DNA from 3 places in the Halomonas qaidamensis genome. Region 2 is predicted to be linked to each of the others. Evidence: predicted binding sites of a transcription regulator. Region 2 holds the regulator's gene; each other region holds the start of a gene.
What was found. The regulator FNR, encoded in region 2, switches genes on or off when oxygen is low (the NO sensors DNR and NnrR bind a similar motif). The targets are predictions, from matches to a motif close to TTGATNTANATCAA.

Region 1 (7,582 bases), 310 kb from region 2:
CCAAGCAAACTCTTCGTCGCTCAGGGGGCGCTTCACTTTTGCTGGCGCTCCCATCACTAACGACTGTGGCTCACACTCAAACCCCGCCTTAACGAACGCTGCTGCCGCAACAATAGAGCGCTCAGCAATATGAGCACCGTCCATCACCACGGCGTTCATACCCACCATGGCATCACGCCCAATTACACAGCCATGCAAAACCGCACCGTGGCCGATATGGCCATCTTTTTCCACTTTAGTGACGCAGCCAGGAAAGCCGTGCATGACACAGGTATCTTGAAGGTTTGCACCCTCTTCCAGCACTAGGCGTCCGAAGTCACCGCGCATCACCGCGCCGGGGCCAACGTAACAATTGGGGCCAACAATCACATCCCCAATCAATACTGCGGTTGGGTGAACATAAGCCGTCGGATGCACCACCGGTGTCACCCCTTCAAGTCGATAGTAAGGCATAACCTTCTCCGTTAGTTTGATTGGCCGTGGCGACGGCTTTGCACCACCACAAAGCGGCTAGCAACAAAGGCTTGGTTACATAAAGAGGCATTCGCCGCTGGATTACCGCCAGTGGCGTGAAAGTCACTGAAAGCAGCCGACTGGTTGACGAATATGCCCCCGTCCAGGTTCAGAGAAAGCGGAGCGGCCACATCCATCGCCAGCTCTTCAAGCTGGTCGGCCACGGCCTCATCGGTGGTGTAGGCTCCGAGGGTGATTGCGCCCTTTTCGCGAATCACCTCACGCGCCAGTTCGATGCTATGCGCGGTGCTGTCGGTTGCGACGATAAAGCTTATCGGGCCAAAGCGCTCCTCACTATAGGCAGCCTTTTGCGCTGCATCCACCTTGAGGATAAGCGGCGTGTGAATGCGGGCGTCAGAGTATTGGGCGTGTTTTCGTGACTCGCTATCCAGGACTATTTCGCCCAAACCACGGCACTCATCAATCCGTGCTTGCGTGTCTACTGACTGCAGGGCACCTAACACCGTGCAGGCGCGGTCATTGTCACTCAGAAACGCCTGAACAGCTTTCGCAAGCGCTGCCGCCACGTCGTCAAAACTGACATGGCCATCCGCTGTGGCAATACCGCTCTTGGGCACATAAATCGCTTGAGGGGTCGTACACATCTGACCAGAATAAAGGCTCAGCGAGAAAGCCAGGTTCGCCGTGACCGCTTTAAGGTTATCTAGGCTGTCAATAATCACCGTATTGATACCGGCTTTCTCGGCAAATACCTGAGCCTGAGTGGCGTTCTGTATCAGCCAGTCACCGAAGGCATTAGAACCAGTGAAGTCGATCAGTTTGACCGCAGGATCAAGCGCCAGCGTTTTGGTCAGCGGGGCATCTGACGTATCGGGTACCAAACTCACCAGGCAGGGGTCAAAGCCTGCTTCTTCCAACACTTCCTGTGCAACGCGGGTGGTCATCGCTACTGGCAGAATAGCGCCGGGGTGCGGTTTAAGCATCACCGGGTTGCCGGTTGCCAAACTGGCGAACAGCCCAGGATAAGTATTCCAAGTGGGGAAAGTTGAACAGGCCACCACCAACGAGATACCCCGCGGCACAATGTGGAAACGCTTATCCATGACAATGGGATCATGCTTGCCTTGGGGCTTAACCCACTGTGCGGTAGCAGGAATCTGCGCCATCGCTTGCCAGGCATAGGCCACGGCTTCAAGGCCGCGATCCTGAGCATGCGGCCCACCTGCCTGAAACGCCATCAACGGCCCCTGACCACTAGTATGCATCACCGCCTGGGCGATCTCCGGACTCATGGCATTAAGGCGCGACAGAATTTCCAGACAGACACCCACACGTGCTTGCACCCCAGCCTCCCGCCAATCACGCATTGCCACTTGCATGGCCGCTATCAGTTCGTCGGGGTTTGGCTGCTCATAATTAATGCCAAGCTCGAAGCCATAAGGTGATATTTCACCACCCACTTGCTGTGTACTGCCCACACTATTAAGTGTAAATGGCTGATTAAGCAGTGCCTCGAAGTTAGCAGGGGCCGCTTTAACAGCATCTTCGGAGTATTTGCGCATGCTTTCTGGATAAGGCGTCCAGAAAGTACGGCTGGCAATTGCTTCGACGGCCTGCTCTAGGGTCTGGCGATGAGAATTGAACATCTGCTGCGCTGATTGCGTCATGGGGCGCTCCTGCACTCACTTATTTTTTTGATACGTTATAGGCAAGAAGACTATCTTTCCCGTAACAAAACATCAAACGCTTTCCCTGGCACCGCTTGTTTAACAATTAGCCCACCACGATCAATAAACTCGATATACACGGGCTAAAGATCACTTTTCGAGCCAATTTTCCACCTTTCATACCATGGTCTAATAACTAACATTCCCCCGCTATAAATACATACAAACCGTTGTTAACAAGACATAAATCATCAAAAATGCTGATAAGCGACACACTAATAACAATCAAACAATATTGATGTGTATCAAAATAAATCTATACTCGGCAGATATTCATCCTGTGCGCCACAGGCCGAACTGAGGTAACAATGCCCACTACTCTAAAAATAACTCCGCCCCTGGAAGGCGTTTTATGCATTACGCTGAATCGCCCTGAAGCACTGAATGCGCTGAATACCCAGCTGCTTGGCGAACTCGCCGACACCCTGAACAGCGCCGATTGTGATGACAACGTTCGCGCCGTGGTGATCACCGGCAGTGCGAAAGCATTCGCCGCTGGTGCGGATATTAATGAAATGGCTGAGCGCGACCTAGTCGGCATGTTGGAAGATCCTCGCCAGCACCACTGGGCCACCATTACGCGTTTTCGCAAACCAATCATTGCTGCCGTTAACGGCTACGCCTTGGGCGGTGGCTGCGAGCTAGCCATGCATGCCGACATCATTATTGCCGGTGAAAGTGCCCTGTTCGGCCAGCCGGAAATCAACCTGGGCATCATGCCCGGTGCTGGTGGTACCCAGCGTCTGCTTAGAGCGGTGGGTAAATCACTGGCTACCCAAATGGTGCTAACTGGCGAGCCCATTTCTGCTCGCCGCGCCCTTGAAGCAGGCCTGATTAGCGAGATTACCCAGCCCGAATTAACCCTTGAGCGCGCCATGGCCATTGCAACGCGCATTGCCGCCAAGGCACCGCTGGCCGTGCGCTTGGCGCGGGAATCGCTACACAAGGCGATGGATACCGACCTAGCCACTGGCCTGCGCTTTGAACGCCATGCGTTCACCTTATTGGCGGGCACTGCCGACCGCAAAGAGGGCATTCGCGCTTTCCAAGAAAAACGACCTGCCACTTTTCAAGGGCACTGACACAAGGATATTACCCATGAGCCAAGCGCCCCTGCTTTACACCGTGGAAGATGGCGTCGCCTGTATCACGCTGAACCGCCCCGATAGCCTGAACAGCTTCAACACTGAAATGCATGCCGAGATGCGTAAGGCGCTAAAAGCCGTGCGTCAGGACTCAAGCGTTCGCGCCTTGTTACTGACCGGCAACGGCCGAGGCTTCTGCGCCGGTCAGGATCTTTCCGACCGAAGCGTCGCGCCCGGCGAGCAAGCCCCCGACCTCGGCGAGTCGCTTGAGAAACGCTACAACCCTATGCTGCGCGCCCTTAAAGATATGCCGTTCCCGACTATTTGTGCGGTGAACGGCGTGGCCGCAGGTGCCGGAGCCAACATCGCCCTGGCCTGCGACATCGTATTGGCCGCTCGTTCGGCAAGCTTTATTCAGGCCTTCTGTAAGATCGGCTTGATCCCAGACTCCGGCGGCACCTGGACACTGCCTAACTTAGTCGGCATGGCGCGGGCCAAGGGCCTGGCAATGCTTGGCGACAAGCTTACCGCCGAGACCGCCGAACAGTGGGGCATGATCTGGCGCTGCGTCGATGATGGGGTGCTTCAGGAAGAAGCCATGAATATGGCTCGCCACTTGGCAACTCAACCAACGCGCGGCTTGGCGCTTATCAAACGTGCCCTGCACGCCAGCAGCGATAACAGCTTCAACGAGCAGCTCGACCTGGAACGCGACCTACAGCGCCTTGCCGGACGCACGGAAGATTACCGCGAAGGCGTCAGCGCTTTTATCGAGAAACGTCGCCCCACCTTCAAGGGAGAGTGATATGTCAGCCCTTCCAACGTCTGCCGTTATTGGTGTGATTGGCGCAGGTGCCATGGGCGCCGGTATTGCTCAGGTTGCCGCCCAGGCTGGCCACTCGGTCATTCTTCATGACAATCAACCCGGCGCTGCCAAAGCGGGCATTGATAACATTCGCCGTCAGCTGGAAAAGCGTGTTGCCAAGGGCAAGATGATCCAAGGGGATGTGGATAACATTATTGCTCGCCTACAACCTGCCGATGCTATCGATGCCTTGGCCGACAGTCATTTGGTTATTGAAGCTATTGTCGAAAACCTTGAGATCAAACGTCAGGTGTTCGCCCAGCTAGAAGCCTTGTGTTCGCCGGACACCTTGCTCGCCAGCAACACTTCGTCACTGTCGATCACTTCTATTGCTGCGAATCTTGAGCGTCCTGAGCGCATGGCGGGGCTGCACTTCTTTAACCCCGCACCGGTCATGAAGCTGGTGGAAGTGGTATCTGGCCTAGCCACCACCACCGACGTTGCCGAAACCCTTTATGACACCGCCGTTGCCTGGGGCAAGGTCGCGGTGCACGCCAGCTCCACCCCTGGGTTCATTGTTAATCGCGTGGCACGGCCATTCTATGCCGAAGGCCTACGCCTGTTGCAGGAAGGTGCTAGCGATGCCGCCACTATCGATGCATTGCTGCGTCAAGCCGGTGGGTTCCGCATGGGGCCTTTCGAGCTGATGGATCTGATCGGTCATGACGTTAACTACGCGGTGACCCGCTCGGTGTTTGACGCCTACTACGGCGATACCCGTTTCGAGCCCTCCTTAGTACAGCAAGCGTTGGTTGAAGCCGGGCGCCTGGGACGTAAGTCTGGCAAGGGCTTCTTTGACTACGCTGAAAGCGCTGCTAAGCCACAGCCTACGTTTGCCGAACCAGCAAATATGGAGCTACCAGCACTTGTCGTACAGGGTGCCAACAGCACTCTCGCGCCACTGCTTGAACGCGCTCAAGAAGCTGGTCTCAATGTGGTGTACCGCGAATCGCTACAGCAAGACGGCTCCCCTCGCCTATACCTAGGCGACCTGGTACTGGCCATCAGCGACGGGCGTTGCGCCGCCGAACGTGCGGTCAATGAAGGGCTCGATGCTCTGGTACTGTTCGATCTATGCCTGGACTACCGCAACGCTAGCGCCATCGCGCTTGCTGCCAGTCACACGGTATCGCCCGAGGCCCGCCAACTTGCAACGGCGTTCTTCCAGCATATGGGAATGGACGTGGCCTGGCTAACCGATACCCCGGGGCTGGTGGTACTGCGCACCGTAGCCATGCTCGCCAATGAAGCTGCCGATGCCGTACTGCAAGGTGTTTGCAGCGCCCAGGATGGCGACCTGGCCATGCAAGCTGGCGTCAACTACCCACGCGGCCCCTTGGCCTGGGCAGATTCACTGGGTCTACCCTTCGTTCACCGCACCCTTACGCATCTACAGCAGAGTTACGGCGAAGAGCGTTATCGCAGCTCGTTCCTGCTGCGTCGCAACGCCCTGAGCGAGGAAAGCTTTCATGAGTGATTCCCAACTGACCCCACAGCAGCTGGCGGAAGCCTGTGCCGAGGCAATGTTTGCCCGTGACCATGCCAGCCAAGGGTTAGGCATGCGCATAACCCGTGTCGCCCCCGGCTTTGCAGAACTGACCATGACCGTGCGCCAGGATATGGTGCAGGGTCACGGCAACTGCCATGGTGGGTTTCTGTTTGCCCTGGCCGATTCCGCCTTTGCGTTTGCCTGCAACAGCTACGATGAGGCCACGGTAGCCTCAGGCTGCAGCATCGACTACCTCGGCCCTGGCCAGCTAGGCGACGAACTGACCGCCACCGCCGAAGAGCGCAGCCGCCGTGGGCGCACCGGTATTTATGACATCACGCTGCGCAATCAGCACGGCGATACCGTTGCCTTGTTCCGCGGGCGTTCCTACAAAATTCGCGGCAGCGTACGCCGCTTGGAAGATACTGACGCAGAAAATACTGCTGCTGGAGATACCCAATGAAAGACGCGCTGATTATTGATGCCATTCGCACCCCAATAGGTCGCTACGGCGGCGCGCTTTCGAGTATGCGTGCCGATGACCTGGGGGCCATTCCCATGCGCACCCTGATGGAACGCAATCCAGGCGTCGACTGGTCGCTGATCGACGACATCTTTTACGGCTGCGCCAACCAGGCGGGCGAAGACAACCGCAACGTAGCGCGTATGTCTGCACTGCTTGCCGGGCTTCCGGTCGAGGTGCCCGGCACTACCATTAACCGCCTTTGTGGTTCAGGCATGGATGCGATCGGCAACGCCGCCCGCACCATCAAGACCGGCGAAGCAGGACTAATGATCGCCGGCGGGGTGGAATCAATGTCTCGCGCGCCTTTTGTGATGGGTAAGGCCGAACAAGCCTTCTCACGCCAAGCCGATATTTTCGACACCACCATCGGCTGGCGCTTTATCAACCGCGCCATGAAAGCTCAGTTTGGCGTGGACTCCATGCCCGAAACCGCTGAAAACGTGGCTGAACAATTTGGCATTTCCCGGGAAGACCAGGACGCCTTCGCCCTACGCAGCCAGCAGCGCACCGCCGCCGCTATCGAGGCTGGCCGCCTTGCTGAAGAGATCATTCCTGTCGAAATACCCCGCCGTAAACAAGACCCACTGGTGGTGGATACCGATGAGCACCCGCGTGCCAATACGACCGCCGAGCAGCTCGCCAAGCTTCCCACGCCCTTCCGCGACGGCGGCAGCGTGACAGCGGGAAATGCTTCTGGGGTTAACGATGGTGCCTGTGCGCTACTGATGGCTTCTGCCGAGCAGGCTGAACGTTTCGGCCTCAAGGCTCGCGCTCGTGTGGTAGGCATGGCCACCGCCGGGGTGGAGCCGCGCATTATGGGGTTTGGCCCCTCTCCCGCTACCCGTAAAGTACTCGCCCAAACTGGGCTTACCCTTGACCAAATGGACGTTATCGAACTTAACGAAGCCTTCGCGGCTCAGGCCTTGGCAGTCATGCGCGACCTGGGACTTAGCGATGATGCCGAACACGTTAATCCCAATGGGGGCGCCATTGCACTCGGCCACCCGCTGGGTATGAGCGGCGCTCGGTTGGTCACCACGGCACTGCATGAGCTCGAACGTCGGCAAGGACGCTTTGCGCTATGCACCATGTGTATCGGTGTCGGACAGGGCATTGCTCTGATCATCGAGCGCTTATAAGCCCATTATTCAAACCATTAGCCAAATCGTTACCCTGACCATGGCTTGCTCATAAAACGTTAGCCCAATAACAATTTGCTTGACCGGAGACTCCTGATGAATCAGCCCGCTACGCGTATCGACACTGCGACTCTCGACCCCTTGGAAACCGCCAGCGTCGACGAGCTGCGCGCCACTCAGGTCAAGCGCCTGAAGTGGAGCCTAAAGCACGCTTACGACAACGTGCCGTTCTATCGCCAGTCTTTCGACAAGGCTGGGGTGCATCCCGACGATATCC
Region 2 (7,582 bases):
TGCTAGCTTGGAGCCTAGCCATTGCAGACCCAATCGACGGTGCTCTTCTAATGGGGGCTTTTGGCCTCGGCACCCTACCTGCCTTGCTGGCAACCGGCCTAGCAGCACAGCAGCTGAGCCATTTAATTCGTCACCCTGCCACTCGCAGCATTGCCGCACTGTCAATCATTGGCTTTGCACTTTGGCAGCTGTGGTCTCTAGCACCTTACACTGCGCATTAAGCAGCCCCCATAGCTTGATATAGCTCAACGCTTTCAAAGTGCCACTGCACTAGCATAAGGATCAACAGCTGAGCGACATCGCTCAATTTGATTACATCGCTTACTTTTCACTTTGGAGCGTTCATCATGTCAGCCCATGCTACTGCTGCCTTCTCATCAACATCGTTCTCATCAACACCCACTGAAGTACCTAGCGCAACTGCCTGGAATGAAGCGCTACTGTGGCGTTACGACAAAAGTGGCCCGCGTTACACCTCCTACCCGACGGCGCTTGCGTTTCATGAGCAGTTTGGCACCGCTGACTTTACCCAGGCGTTAGAACGCAGTAATGCAAGCCGCCGACCGCTTTCCCTGTATGTACATGTACCGTTTTGTCGAAAAATTTGCTTCTACTGTGCATGCAATAAGATTGCAACGAAGAATACCGCTCTTGCCGAGCCTTACCTATCCCGGCTAGATCGAGAGATGGTGCTGACTGCACGCCATTTAGACACATCGCGCCCAGTTCAGCAGTTGCATTGGGGCGGTGGTACTCCCACGTTTCTTTCTTTAGCACAAATGGGAGACCTGATTGATCGCCTCGACGCCCGTTTTGGTTTATCTGGTTCAGCGGACCGCGATTACGCGATTGAAATTGATCCCCGCGAAGCAGACGTCTTTACCCTGCGCCATTTGCAGTCGCTTGGCTTTAACCGCTTAAGCCTGGGCGTACAGGATTTAAACCCGCAGGTACAAAAAGCGATTAACCGTGTGCAGCCCCGGGTGCTTACTGAAACACTCATGGAAGAAGCGCACCGCCTTGGCTTTCGCTCGCTCAATCTTGATTTAATCTATGGGCTGCCCTTTCAAACGGAAAAAAGCTTTGCTGAAACACTGGGCCAGATTATCGAATTAAATCCTGCCCGCCTGTCAGTATTTAACTATGCCCATATGCCCACCCGTTTTGCCCCTCAGCGACGTATCAATGAAGCAGACCTCCCCAACGCTGACGAGAAGCTGGCAATATTGCATACCACCATTGAGATGCTAACTAACGCAGGCTATGTGCATATCGGGATGGATCACTTTGCGCGCCCAGATGATAGTCTTGCAATTGCTCAGCGCAACGGAACCTTGCAGCGCAATTTTCAGGGTTACTCTAGCCATGCACAGTGCGATTTAGTTGGATTAGGCGTCTCCGCCATTTCACGGATTGACGATGTTTACGCACAAAATCCGACTCAGCTTGATCAATACGAAACATCTTTAGATCAAGGTAGGCTGGCAACCGTCAAAGGATTAAGGTTAAATAAGGACGACCTAATACGCAGAGACGTCATTGAGCGGCTAATGTGCGATATGTGCATTGATTTAGCAGCCATAGGAAAGCGTTGGAACATTGATGCTAGCGACTATTTTTCCACTGCTCTTGAACAGCTGCGTAACGCTGAACAAGATGGATTAGTCACTTTTCATCAGCAAATGATTAGCGCCACCCCTATTGGTCGGCTGTTGATTCGCCATCTAGCAATGGCCTTTGATGCTCGCCTCGCGGATCAGTCGACCCAACGCTACTCAAAGATTGTGTAAGCTTCTTGAGACGTCTTGCCCCAGGGCCTATCATGGCTAACGAGAAAGGGAGAATGATATGCCACACCCCGTCAGCCAACGACGCTCACTGTTGCAAGAAGCACGCTGCCAAACTTGTAGCTTAAGCTCACTGTGTCTACCGCTCGCATTAGAACTTGAAGACATGAGCCAGTTTGATGCGATCATCCGTCGCCGTGCACCACTCAAAAAAGGCGAGCCACTGTTTCGTCAGGGCGACCGTTTTACCAGTGTGTATGCCGTTCGCTCAGGCAGTCTAAAACAGGTGACCAGCGAAGGTAATGGCAACGATCAACTGACAAATTTCTACCTGCCCAGTGAACTGGTCGGATTGGACGGCATCGATGAAGAGCACTACCCCGGTAGCGTGATTGCCCTGGAAACTACCACAGTGTGCGAAATTCCGTTTGATCGTTTGGATCTACTTTCTGAAGAACTTCCGGAACTGCGTGGACAGCTATATCGCAGTATGAGTAAAGAGCTGCGAGACGATCGGCGCATGATGCGCTTGTTATCACGCAAAACTGCCGATCAGCGCTTGGCCAGCTTTTTAGTCACGCTTTCAGACCGTTTTCGCCGGCGCGGGTACTCGCCTTACAGCTTCAGGCTTTCTATGTCCCGCGCAGACATTGGTAATTACTTAGGCTTAGCGGTAGAAACGGTCAGCCGAATTCTTAGTCGCTTTCAACAGCAAGAAGTGGTCGCAGTTTCGGGGCGCGAGGTTAATATTTTAGATATGCAGCGTCTTATTACACTGGCTGAAGAAGAAGAGCAGCCGACTGCTCTACGCTAAGACTCAACGCTAAGCGTTTGAATACGGCGCTCCATCAGCGCCGCCTGCTTGGCTTCTAGCCCTGTAAAGTCAAACAGCTGGCGATCTGCTAGCTGTGAAGGCGCCACATTGGTCACCGCTTTGAACATGCTTTCTAGACGCCCTGGGTGCTTTTTATCCCATTCGGCCAACATATCTTTTACAATTTGTCGCTGAAGATTGGGCTGAGAGCCACACAAGTTACAAGGAATAATGGGGAATTCCATTAGCCTGGAAAATTCCACAATATCAGCCTCTTTGCAGTAGGCAAGGGGTCGAATGACAATATTTTTGCCATCATCTGACAAAAGCTTAGGTGGCATTGCTTTTAAAGTGCCTCCAAAGAACATATTTAGAAACAGTGTTTCCAAAATGTCTTCACGATGATGCCCTAACGCAATTTTTGTCGCACCAATCTCTTCAGCAAAACCATAAAGTGAACCACGCCTTAATCGAGAACAAAGCGCACAGGTCGTTTTGCCCTCTGGGGTTTTCTCTTTCACCACTGAATACGTATCACGCTCTAGAATGTGGTACTCAACACCCAATTTATCCAAATACTGGGGCAGCACATGCTCTGGAAAATCTGGCTGCTTTTGATCCATATTGACAGCGACCAAAGAGAAGTTAACCGGTGCATTTCGCTGTAGGTTGAGCAGTATTTCCAGCATCGTATAGCTATCTTTGCCACCAGACAGGCACACCATCACCTTGTCACCTTCACCAATCATCTGATAGTCAATAATGGCATTGCCGACTTCTCGCCGTAAGCGCTTTTGCAGCTTATTGAATTCACGCTTCTGCTTAGCATCGTGATGGTCGGACTGCGCCTGAAGGTGATCAACAGAACACTTGTCTGCAGAAGTATTTTCAGACGCTGCGGGATCAAAATAATCAGGTGATAGCATAATGTGGGCACTGCCGATGGTAGAAGAAGCAGCGGGCATTCTAACAATACTCGTTCCCTGCACCCAACATAAACGGGCTAATTCAACGTTAATAGGAATAATACGCTAAACGTGCCGAGCTGCCTCACGTTGCAAACGTAGATACAAAAGAGCACTCGCCGTTGCATCCCCCAATACGCCGATCCATTGGAAAACTGGCATTTGCCAGCAAGCTAATGCTTCTGCAATCTGACTACGCATCTCACTCTGAGGATGTAGCCGGCGTAACTGGCGATAGTGCAGCTTTCCAACATCGACCTGGGCGTTAGGCAAACCAAATCCTATCCCTACTTTGAACAGATGGTTTAGATGTTCCAACGAGTGCTCTAACTGCCAACCAATTAGCGGCCGATTACCAATAAATTCAGCCAACGCCCCAAGATGCTCGGCGTTAGGCATGAGCACTTTGTCAGTCGCATACAGCTGCTGGTGTCGCCGCAGCGTAGCGCTGTTGCTTCGCTCATCTGCCAAGGTTGCCACCCAAGCTTGGCTGGTATGCACTCTACCCGGGCTAAAGATAACCGCAGCTACACTAACCACGGGCGATTGGCCTGGGCTAACCTGACAAGCAAGCGCTACCATCTCCTCCCCCATGTAGGGCTGAAAAAGCCAAGCGTAGGAAGAGTCTGCCCAGCGTCTACGGTCGCTTTCACGCTGCATTAATGTACGTAGCGAGCCACTAAATAGTGACATATGCCGGTCTAACAAGCGCATTCCGCTCACGAATACTCCAAATGATAACGATGGGAAAGCCGCTGTTTAAAATCTTTCACGATATGCAGCGCCTCACGCAATAGGTCACGTTCAAGGGATGAAAGTTCTTGCACCACTACACGGTTACTACGCTGCTGATTCGACGCTTCTGCTGTTTGCAACTGCTGCTTTAAACGTAATTCAGTGAACAGTGCCAACGCTTCGCCCAGGTCATCAGCAAAACGGCGATCAAGACGACCATCTTCTGCTAGAGCGTCCAAGCGGTCTAGGGTGGACGTAGCGTTAATTCGTCGCTCAAGGGCCATTGTGCGCACCCCGTGGACAATCGGGAAGATGCCGCCTTTTTTGATATCAATGCCATGCTGGGGCTTCTTTAAGGAACCGAATAAGGTAAGCGGCGTAGAAAAACGCAGAGCTGCACGAGCAAAATATGACAGCAATAACTCATCACGCGAGCAGCGTTCAAATAACGCTGTACGCACACTGTTTAGCAATTTCGGATCTCCTGCAACACCATGAGCGTCCAACAAAATTGCTAACTTCATTAGACTATCGCCATCTCTTGCACTCACCCATTTGGCAATGTTGCTTTTCCACTGCGACACCGTGCCAACCCACTCAGGATTAGACACCATAATATTACCGGGGCATGGAGGATAACCGAGCTGAATTAACGTTTGAGTCAGCGCATTCATATCTTCGGCAAGCGAAGGCCAGTGACTATCATCAGCTAAAATAAGGCCATTATCTTGATCTGTTTTGAGGATCTGCTCACCGCGGCCCTCACTTCCCATGACCATCAAACAGCTTTGGGCGTGGTACTGCTCAGGAATGATAAATGACCATGCTTTGCTCATGATTCGGCCGTTCAATGCAGCCAATAGATCCATGGCAAAACGCAGCTTGACCCCCTGAGCCATCAGTGCATTGACCAGTTCAGGCGTGCGTTGGCTAGCAGCTGCCAATGCTTCCAAACTATTAGCCTGCTCCACCTGTAGACTAACCACATAGCTACGGCTAGAAAAATAACTAAGTACATCTGTCAGTTCCACCACCCCTTTTAAGGCATCCTGTTCCATGACTACTACACGCGTCACCTTATGACGTGTCATCAATACAAGTGCTTCAAATAGGTACTGGTTCGGCGTAACAGTTACCAGTGAAAAATGGGCCACCTTTTCGACGGAAGAAGTGTGATCATAATTGTCGAGCACAATACCATTGAGCAAATCAGTTTTTGTAACGATGCCAAACTTACCTTGAGTATTGACCAGTAGACTGTCGGCATGGCTATCGTTGAGTTGCCCCACTGCGCTAGCAATATCGGTAGAAGCATCCATAATCAGTGGCTCACGCATGCATTCACTAACTTTTGCCAGCATGAAGCCCGCCATCGTCACACCGCCTTCCGCTCGCTTCTCGGTCAACAGCCGCGCCTTGTGTGATAATGACTGTTTAAAGAAGCTTTCAAAGTCAGGATGATGACGGCAAAGCTTTATAAACAGCGCTTTTGGCATCACATAACACAAGCACTCCTGCTCAGCTTGGAAACGGTACCGACTCTTGCCATTCAGAATACTAATGGCACCGAACAAATCACCTGACGTGTAATGCCCAATCCGTGCACTAGATGCAGGCAGGGTGGGATCAATTTCAGCAACTTCACCTTTATGAATTAAAAACACTGACTCACCCGTTTGCCCCATCTCAATGATAATTTCATTGCGGTCAAAATAGGCGATGTCCATACCTCGACGAACGTGGTCACGCCCTTCATCATCGATTAATGTAAAAGGGAGCTGGGAAAGATCAACGTCAATCATAAATGACCCCACTTAATCGTGATGAAGAATAAAGATGTTTTAAAATACGGTTATTTGCTTGAAAGTTTCATTTGACCCTTTCACATTATACTTTTAGCTATAGAGCTAACGTCGAAACGACGTTAGCTTATCGACCAAAGTAGTGACTCTCTTAATTAAGCTTGGCCAATTAACTCTGACGTTTATTAAAAGTAGCAAACATTGCTTTTGACTAACCCATAGACCATCGTCCTATCACAAGACAAAAAACGCTAAAAAAATATAAAAAAACTTCAAAAACAAGTCGTTATTTACCACATCAAACGTCATAATGTTTCAAAGAAGCTCATTGATACCAAAGTCTGGGATTTATTTTTTGCAATTATTGCCCACTATTAACAACGAGCCACACAGGGTAATCATGCGTTATTCGCACGATGCTTACCGATTCACTACACAACCGTAATCAATGCCATAATAGGCACTACCGCTTAATCAACAAGGTAATGCGCTTAACCGTGCTAATTCATCACAGATAACTAAAAAAGCGTTTTTCTATGACGGATTACCCTGATGGATCACACGCTATCCTGAGTTCACTTTCCAACCCTAAAAATCACAACTGGAGAGCAACACAATGGCAGATGACAAAGCTAATGCTGCTGAATACTGGAAAGCCAACGTTCGACTAATATTCGGATGTCTAGCCGTTTGGGCATTTGTTTCCTACGGATGCGCTATTCTTTTCCGCCCCCTGCTAGCTGGTATTCCCGTTGGCGGGACTGACTTGGGCTTCTGGTTTGCTCAGCAGGGCTCCATCCTCACTTTTATCGTGCTGATCTTTTTCTATGCCTGGAAAATGAACAAGCTTGACGAAAAATTCGGTCTTGGGGAGTAAGTCAGCATGAGCCAGTTTGCAATTAACTTACTATTTGTTGGCGCTTCATTTGCGCTCTATATCGGGATTGCGATATGGGCGCGAGCGGGATCGACCAAAGATTTCTATGTCGCTGGTGGCGGCGTTCACCCTATCACGAACGGTATGGCAACGGCCGCCGACTGGATGTCAGCTGCATCGTTTATTTCCATGGCGGGCCTGCTAGCATCCGGTGGATATGCTAACTCTTCTTTCCTAATGGGTTGGACCGGCGGCTATGTTATCTTGGCAATGTTGCTAGCGCCTTACCTACGCAAGTTTGGCAAGTTTACGGTGCCTGACTTTATCGGTGACCGCTTTTACAGCAACACAGCGCGCTTCGTCGCGATTGTGTGCTTGATTGTTGCTTCTGTGACCTACGTTATCGGTCAAATGACCGGTGCAGGCGTTGCTTTCTCACGCTTCTTGGAAGTGAGCAACACCTGGGGCATCTGGATCGCAGCATTGATTGTTTTCCTATACGCCGTTTTCGGTGGTATGAAGGGCATCACCTATACACAGGTTGCCCAGTACGTAGTACTTATCATTGCTTACACCATTCCGGCGGTGTTTATTGCCATGCA
Region 3 (7,582 bases), 720 kb from region 2:
CCCCCAAGCAAAAATCACTAGCCCACAGAGTGCTAACCCGGTACCGACTAACCCCGTGCTTGACCAGCTGAAACCTGCGCTAATCACTAAACCCGCTAACCACGCTCCTAACGCATTTGCCCCATTAAAAGCAGCATGGTTAAGTGAAGCCGCCATCGTTTGGGCATCTTCTGCTACATCCATTAAACGGGTTTGCAGCGCAGGTGCTAACGCCATGCTAGTGCCTACCAACCCCACAAATAACAGACCTGTCCAAACATTATTGGCAGCGAAATAAAACAACCCCTGAATCACTGCGCACCACACCAAGGTAGCGGGAATCGCGCGCATTAGGTTTTTATCCGCTGCGCGGCCACCAATTAAATTGCCAGCAATAGAGCCAAGGCCAAAAATCACTAACACCATCGGCCCTAGCGCTTCACTCATACCCGCTTGCTGAGTAAGTGTGGGCATCACATAACTAAAAATCGAGAACATGCCGCCACAGCCAATACAGGCAATGGCCACCGTTACCAGCACCCGCTGTTTTATCAATGCCGACAACTCGCGTAACGGGCTTGCTAACGCATCGAATGGCTGTACAGGCACCCACAGGCGAATCAACAGCGCCGTCAGCAATGCAATAACACCTACCGCTGCGAAGGCAATTTGCCAGCCAAATAGATTGCCTGTCCATGTGCCTAACGGCGCGCCAATCAAAATCGCCAATGTTAAGCCCATCATTACCCGTGAAATAGCCCGCGCCCGCTGATCAACCGGCACTGCGCCAGCCGCTACTAAAGCGGCTACACCAAAGTAAGCACCATGGGGCAACCCAGCGATAAAGCGCAGCCCAACAAATGACCAAAACCCTGGAGCCATTGCACTGGCGATATTACCAACCGCAAATACCAACATCAGCACAATGAGCAATGCACGCTTAGGTACACGCGCTGCAAAGGCAGATATCAGTGGCGCGCCTACCACCACTCCAAGGGCATAACTGCTGATGGCGTAGCCCACCTGGGGCACCGTGACGGCGAGATCTTCCGCGACACGGTTCATTAATCCCATAATGACGAATTCGCTGGTGCCAATTCCAAACCCGCCTAACGCCAACACAACTTCTGCCAATCGCGGGTTACGTGCCAATCCCGATGACGACGCCTGCATACTTTTCTCCCCAGGCGCACTCACACCTGCTTAACAAAACGGTCTTGTATAGCGACAAATGATCGCAGGATTAGACAAAAGTAGAAATATGCGACACTAAAAAAGTTAGCGGGCGAATAAGGTAATTCCTGTAGGTTAAAACACTAATGACCTAGTTTTGTTAGTGTGTTTTAACTTTATAGACAGGCAGGTTATTCATGACACTAGAAACTATCGAGCTCGCCATGGAGGCACTGGCTAAGGCCGACCCCGATATTGCCCGAGCTTACCCGCTCGTTGGCGCACCCGCACCGCGCCAGCGCGACCAAGGCTTCGCAACGTTTTTTAGCACGATTGTTAGCCAGCAGATTTCAACGGGAGCAGCCCGCGCCATTATGGGCCGTGTGACTTCATTGCTACCTGAATTGCACGCGAAAGCAGTCATGGACGTTGAAGACCAAGCGCTACGTGATGCAGGGCTTTCCTGGCGCAAAGTTGAGTATGCCAAAGGGCTGGCGGAGGCAGAACTTGCAGGCACGTTCAGTGCCGACGGACTGGCCATGTTGAGCGATGACGAGGCGATTGCCGCCATCACTCAACTGCGTGGTTTTGGACGCTGGAGCGCCGAAATTTACCTGATGTTTTCGCTCCAACGCACGGATATATTTCCCGCCGACGACCTTGCTTTACGTGTAGCGCTTGGCCGTCTAAAAAAGCTGGAAGACAAACCCACGCCTAAACAGGCTCGCCAGTTAGTTGAACATTGGGCCCCCTGGCGTAGCGTGGGTTCGCTATTTTTATGGCACTACTATCGTGGAGAACCGCTTTAAGGAACAATCTTACCCGTCAGATCATCGTCGTGATCAGAAGAAGATGGCGGGGCTATAAGTGACACAGGCTGAGCAATAAAGCGATACGCTAATGCCCCTAACGCCGCGCCGAGCATTGGCGCTACCCAGAACAGCCACAGCTGAGCTGTCGCCCAGTCTCCTACATACAGAGCAACGCCCGTACTACGCGCTGGATTCACCGAGGTATTGGTAACCGGAATGCTAATTAGGTGAATAAGCGTTAAGCCCAAGCCAATCGCCAACGGCGCAAACCCAGCCGGAGCGCGACCGTCGGTTGCCCCCATAATGATGAAGATAAACATCATGGTCATTACGACTTCCGTTAGTAACGCCGCCGTCATGCTATAACCGCCGGGTGAATGCTCTCCATACCCATTGGAGGCAAACCCAGCAGTCACATCAAACCCTGCTTGGCCACTCGCAATGAGATACAGCACGCCACCGGCAACAATAGCACCTATTACTTGCGCACCAATGTAGTAAGGCAACTCTTTAGCAGGGAAGCGCCCTCCCACCCAAAGTCCTACCGATACCGCAGGATTTAAATGGCATCCTGAAATATGCCCAATCGCATACGCCATCGTAACAACCGTCAAACCAAATGCCAGCGACACCCCTAATAGGCCAATACCTACGTCTGGAAAAGCCGCTGCTAACACCGCACTGCCACAACCACCCAATACTAACCAAAACGTACCGATTAACTCCGCTGCGTACTTTTTCATATCACTACTCCTCTAATGACCAAGTACCATTGGGAATACCACGCCACCTAATTAAGCACCCATAAGGTCACCCATTAGTATGTACGCAGTAATGCGCGCACTCAGTGCACGACACTTTTTAATTAGTGAAAAGTAAGAAATTAGCTTTTAACACTAACCGCATTGTTAAAATTTATTATAGCGAATTAGCGAAGAAACTCATTTAACTAATCACCCACAATAAAAGCGAGATTTATATAACAGCCTTTAAAACCAGGCAACAAAATATTACCAATGCATTTAAAATAAACAATAAGAAACAATATATCAGCAATAAAAATTATGAAACACATTGAAATGCTAAAAAGTGTTTCTTTAGCATCGTTTTTTAATTAACTAATATGAGCCATCAAAGAAGCGTTATCACTACTTATCGTTTAATCGGCCCACCACCTGAAACGAATCGCCCGTTGGGCGCACAACGATCATTTCGCCTGAGCTCACTCCGCCGCCTGTGAGCGCCGTAATATTGACCTGATGAGTCACCAACAACAAATTGCCTGGACCCTGCCAAGCAGCAATGTGCTCACGCGCCGCCTGCGTGCGATCATCTCGCTCACTGCGCTGGCGAAAAAACGAATCAAGCCAGGGGGTTGATTCCACGCGGCCCAACGCCATTAGCTCAGCGGTTTCCAGTGCCCGACACCAACGAGACGAATACACCAAGGCAATAGGCACATCCCGGTCACGAAATGAACGACCAATTGCCTCAGCCTGAGCGCGCCCCTGGGCTGAAAGGTTACGCTGGGTGTCGCACTGAGAAAGCTCAAACCCAGCCGGGTCACCAATGCCAGGGGCCAGTGCGTGACGCATCAAAATCACCAGCCCTCCCTCTTGCAGCGCCTGCCAGGTGGTTTCGTTTGCGTAAGCATTGCTAGGCGGTATGCCGAGAATGCCGACGAGAAGCGTGCAAAAGAGAGTTCTTAAAATAGGCATAGTGAGGCATCCTCAGTCGATGGTGACCAGCAGGCAGCGATGCCTTACGTTTCAGTCTCAATTAATACGGCCAACGTTTAACCGTTATTGTTAGCGGCAGAGCTAGGTGGCTTAATCGCTAACCATTAGCAAACTCTGCACGGCCTACCACCAACGGATCAGTAGCCCCAATATTATTAATATCTTTACCTTCGTAGTTGAACGCGTTCAACACATAGCGCATAGCATTTAGGCGTGCCCGCTTTTTACAGTTCGACTTAATCACCACCCAAGGACATTCTGAATGATCCGTATGGAAAAACATGGTTTCTTTGGCCTCAGTATACTCATCCCACTTTTCCAACGATGCCAAGTCAATCGGGCTAAGCTTCCAACGTTTAAGCGGATGCAGCTCACGTTCTTTAAAGCGCCGCTGCTGTTCTTCGCGACTAACCGAAAACCAGAACTTAATTAAGTGGAGGCCACTGCCTACTAAATTGCGTTCTAGTTCAGGTGCTTGACGTAAAAAGTCTTGATACTGCTTCTCAGTACAAAACCCCATCACTCGCTCTACGCCTGCTCGGTTGTACCAGGAACGATCAAACAGCACCAGTTCGCCGTGAGTTGGCAAATGTGTGATGTAACGCTGAAAATACCATTGGCCTTGCTCAGTTTCAGTGGGTTTTTCAAGCGCGACCACTCGTGATCCTCGGGGGTTTAAATGCTCCATAAAACGCTTAATGGTGCCCCCTTTACCTGCTGCATCCCTCCCTTCAAACACAATCACGACACGCTGACCAGTTTTCTTAATCCACGACTGCAGCTTCAATAACTCTACTTGCAGGTAGTACTTTTGTTTTTCATAAGATTTGCGAGATAGACGATTTTTGTACGGATAAGCTGCTGTTCTCCAATTTTCGACCAACGCTTCGTCTTTAGACACTGCGCGGCCTTTATCAAACTGCTTCCAATGCGTCAGCGCTTTTTTCAGTTCGGCTACATCATCAAGTGACGCCCCATCAATAATGTCTGCCACGGCTTTTAGCGTTTCTTCATGAGACTCAGGCAGCGGGCCTTTGAGACCCAAAATATCGGCAATAGCAGCAGCTTGGGCTTCCTGTGCACCATGGGTCTTTTTCATCACGCTAAATTCATCCACCCATGGTACTGGTGCCTTCGCCTGGGGTGACGTGTCGCTATTGGTTGTGTTTGTTTTTACCATGACAGCCTCTTCCTCTTTTGCAACACGGTATTAATCGCCTTTTAAAGAGCATCGTACCGTAATACTCATTAAACAAAGCTGATACGCATCAATCACTGTTCTAATAGAACTAGAACGGAGATATCGTTTACGTTTAAACCAAAAGACTCATCGGTCTTACTGCTAACCATCGTTAGCGCTGCCACTCTGGAGAACTCACTCTACTCTTAGCCACTGGGCATGCTTTTACATTAGAGCCCTCTTACTAAATAATGACGCCAGCCGAGCAGCTTTAAAGGTTATTCAATATTCTGAATCTGCTCTCGCATCTGCTCAATCAATACTTTTAGCTCCACCGCGCAGCGGGTGGTTTCGGCGACTACCGATTTTGACGATAGCGTGTTGGCTTCGCGGTTGAGTTCCTGCATTAGGAAATCCAGACGGCGGCCTTTGGGGCCTTTTTGGGCTAACTGGCGGCTGACTTCTTGTACGTGCGCCGTTAGGCGATCCAACTCTTCATCTACATCGGCTTTTTGTGCCACCAGTACCAATTCGGCTTCCAGGCGTTGCGGGTCGAGTTCGGTTTTGGCGACGTCTAAGCGTTCCAATAGTTGGGCGCGCTGGCGCTCTAAAATTTGCGGCAGCAGGCTGCGCACGGTGGCTACCTGCTCGCTTACAGCCGTTAGGCGGGTGGTGATCATCTCAGCGAGTTTTTCGCCCTCCCGGGCGCGGGCGTCGATCAACTCGTCTAGCGCTTGGTCAAACAGCGTTTTGGCAGCGGCTTTAATGGCGTCTTGATCAAGGTGCTGGGTTTCCATAACGCCGGGCTGGTTGAGTATCGCCAGCGTGGTGGGCGGCACGGCACTGGGCACCTGTTGCTGAATAGCGGCCAGGGCATCGGCAATCTCTTTCAACCGTTGCACATTTACCGCAGGAGCTTGGTTGGTTTCCGCGGCTTCAAAACGCAGGCTACATTCGACTTTGCCTCGCGCTAGGCGTGTGCGTAGGGCATCGCGCAGCACCGGCTCTAGCTCGCGCAGGGCGTCGGGTAGGCGAAAGTGCGGCTCCAGATAGCGCTGGTTCACCGAGCGGATTTCCACCTGCAGGGTGCCAAACGGGGCGGCCTGCTCGGTGCGGGCAAAGGCGGTCATGCTGTGTACGTGGCGTGGGTTAGCCATTAAAGATTCCTGTTCATCGCGCATTTAGGTCAGTCTACCCGATCTTGTGCTGGTAGATACGTCTGCCTTGAATAGGCCCATCAACGGCGTCGCTGACGTGTACAATGGTGGGCTTTTCCACTGATAAATTGATGTGAGGTGTTATGCGTCCTGATGTTGTTCGCCCTAGCGGTCGTGAAGCCGACCAGCTCCGTGAAATTCGCATAACCCGCGATTACACCCGCCATGCAGAAGGGTCGGTACTGGTGGAGTTTGGTGATACCAAAGTGCTGTGTAATGCGAGTGTGGAAGCGGGCGTACCGCGCTGGCTGCGTGGCAAAAATCAGGGTTGGATCACCGCTGAGTACGGCATGCTGCCCCGTGCCACTCACACCCGCAGTGGCCGTGAAGCGACGCGTGGTAAACAGGGTGGCCGTACGCTGGAAATTCAGCGCTTGATTGGCCGTAGCCTGCGCGCAGCGGTTAACTTGAAGAAGTTGGGCGAGTTCACCATTACCGTGGATTGCGATGTGATTCAGGCCGATGGTGGCACTCGCACCGCTGCGATTACCGGCGGCTGTGTGGCGCTGGTAGATGCCATTCGTTATCTGCAGCGTGAGAAGAAGATCAAAGGTGATCCCTTTAAGCAGCTGGTTAGCGCGATTTCGGTGGGTATTTATAAAGGCGTACCGGTACTGGACTTGGATTATCCGGAAGATAGTAAAGCTGACACCGATCTGAACGTGGTGATGACTGAAAACGGCGAGCTAATTGAAGTCCAGGGTACCGCAGAGGCGGGGGCGTTTAACCGTACCGAGCTGAACGCGATGCTTGATCTCGCTGAGAAAGCTGGCTCCGAGCTGCGCGAAAAACAGCGCGAAGCACTGGGTATTCGCGGCTAAACCGTTAGTTAGCAAGCACTCAACGCGCCTACGCAAACAGGCCAGCTTATAAGCTGGCCTGTTGCTGAGACGGGTAATGCGACGCGGGAAAGTGAGCGCTTACAGCGCTAAGTCATACTCAACGATCAGCGGTGCGAACTCGGAGAAGGTCGCATCGTAATCAATCCACGCGTCGACCACATGGCGACGGAAGTTGGGGCCAACCAGCTGGTAGTCGATCCGCCAGCCTTCTTGGCGCTCACGGGGCACGTCTTGGTCGAGCTTTGGCCACCAGGTATATTCACCCGCATCGCGATTAATTTCGCGGAAGGTGTCGATAAAGCCGGTTGGGCCAAGCACCTGATCCATCCAGGCACGCTCTTCCGGGCGGAAACCAGAGGTTAGCTGATTGTCCGACCAGTTGGCCAAATCGATGGTTTTATGGGCAACGTGCCAAGTACCACAGATGATGTATTCGCGACGTTTGCGCGACATCTTCGTTAGATACTCTTGGTACTGCTCCATAAACGCCTGTTTGGCTTTTTGATCACTTCCATCAGGCATCAAGAAGGTGGCAATGCTGAAGCGGTCATAATCCGCCTGCAGAAAGCGCCCTTCGTGATCACACTGAGGGAACCCAAGACCATACATAATCGCCTTGGGAATTTTGCGGCAGTAGAGT

Region 1: a site for FNR is predicted at 2,437-2,450, ahead of paaF (2,3-dehydroadipyl-CoA hydratase PaaF). Genes of this name have one in related genera too.
Region 3: a site for FNR is predicted at 4,962-4,975, ahead of ppk2 (polyphosphate kinase 2). Genes of this name have one in related genera too.

Annotation. Positions count from the first base shown of each region.
Region 1 is NZ_CP080627.1:3,303,013-3,310,594, forward strand. It holds gene paaY (phenylacetic acid degradation protein PaaY) at 1-453, opposite strand, end outside; gene paaN (phenylacetic acid degradation protein PaaN) at 465-2,141, opposite strand; gene paaF (2,3-dehydroadipyl-CoA hydratase PaaF) at 2,510-3,283, shown strand; gene paaG (2-(1,2-epoxy-1,2-dihydrophenyl)acetyl-CoA isomerase PaaG) at 3,300-4,091, shown strand; gene paaH (3-hydroxyacyl-CoA dehydrogenase PaaH) at 4,093-5,628, shown strand; gene paaI (hydroxyphenylacetyl-CoA thioesterase PaaI) at 5,621-6,103, shown strand; gene pcaF (3-oxoadipyl-CoA thiolase) at 6,100-7,305, shown strand; gene paaK (phenylacetate--CoA ligase PaaK) at 7,402-7,582, shown strand, end outside.
Region 2 is NZ_CP080627.1:2,988,466-2,996,047, forward strand. It holds gene K1Y77_RS13545 (sulfite exporter TauE/SafE family protein) at 1-221, shown strand, start outside; gene hemN (oxygen-independent coproporphyrinogen III oxidase) at 348-1,790, shown strand; gene fnr (fumarate/nitrate reduction transcriptional regulator Fnr) at 1,849-2,601, shown strand; gene ttcA (tRNA 2-thiocytidine(32) synthetase TtcA) at 2,598-3,566, opposite strand; gene K1Y77_RS13565 (3'-5' exonuclease family protein) at 3,633-4,280, opposite strand; gene K1Y77_RS13570 (putative nucleotidyltransferase substrate binding domain-containing protein) at 4,286-6,103, opposite strand; gene K1Y77_RS13575 (DUF4212 domain-containing protein) at 6,720-6,980, shown strand; gene K1Y77_RS13580 (sodium:solute symporter family protein) at 6,987-7,582, shown strand, end outside.
Region 3 is NZ_CP080627.1:3,712,356-3,719,937, forward strand. It holds gene K1Y77_RS16740 (MFS transporter) at 1-1,152, opposite strand, end outside; gene K1Y77_RS16745 (DNA-3-methyladenine glycosylase family protein) at 1,350-1,961, shown strand; gene aqpZ (aquaporin Z) at 1,958-2,707, opposite strand; gene K1Y77_RS16755 (histidine phosphatase family protein) at 3,113-3,682, opposite strand; gene ppk2 (polyphosphate kinase 2) at 3,801-4,883, opposite strand; gene K1Y77_RS16765 (YicC/YloC family endoribonuclease) at 5,162-6,040, opposite strand; gene rph (ribonuclease PH) at 6,184-6,921, shown strand; gene K1Y77_RS16775 (exodeoxyribonuclease III) at 7,021-7,582, opposite strand, start outside.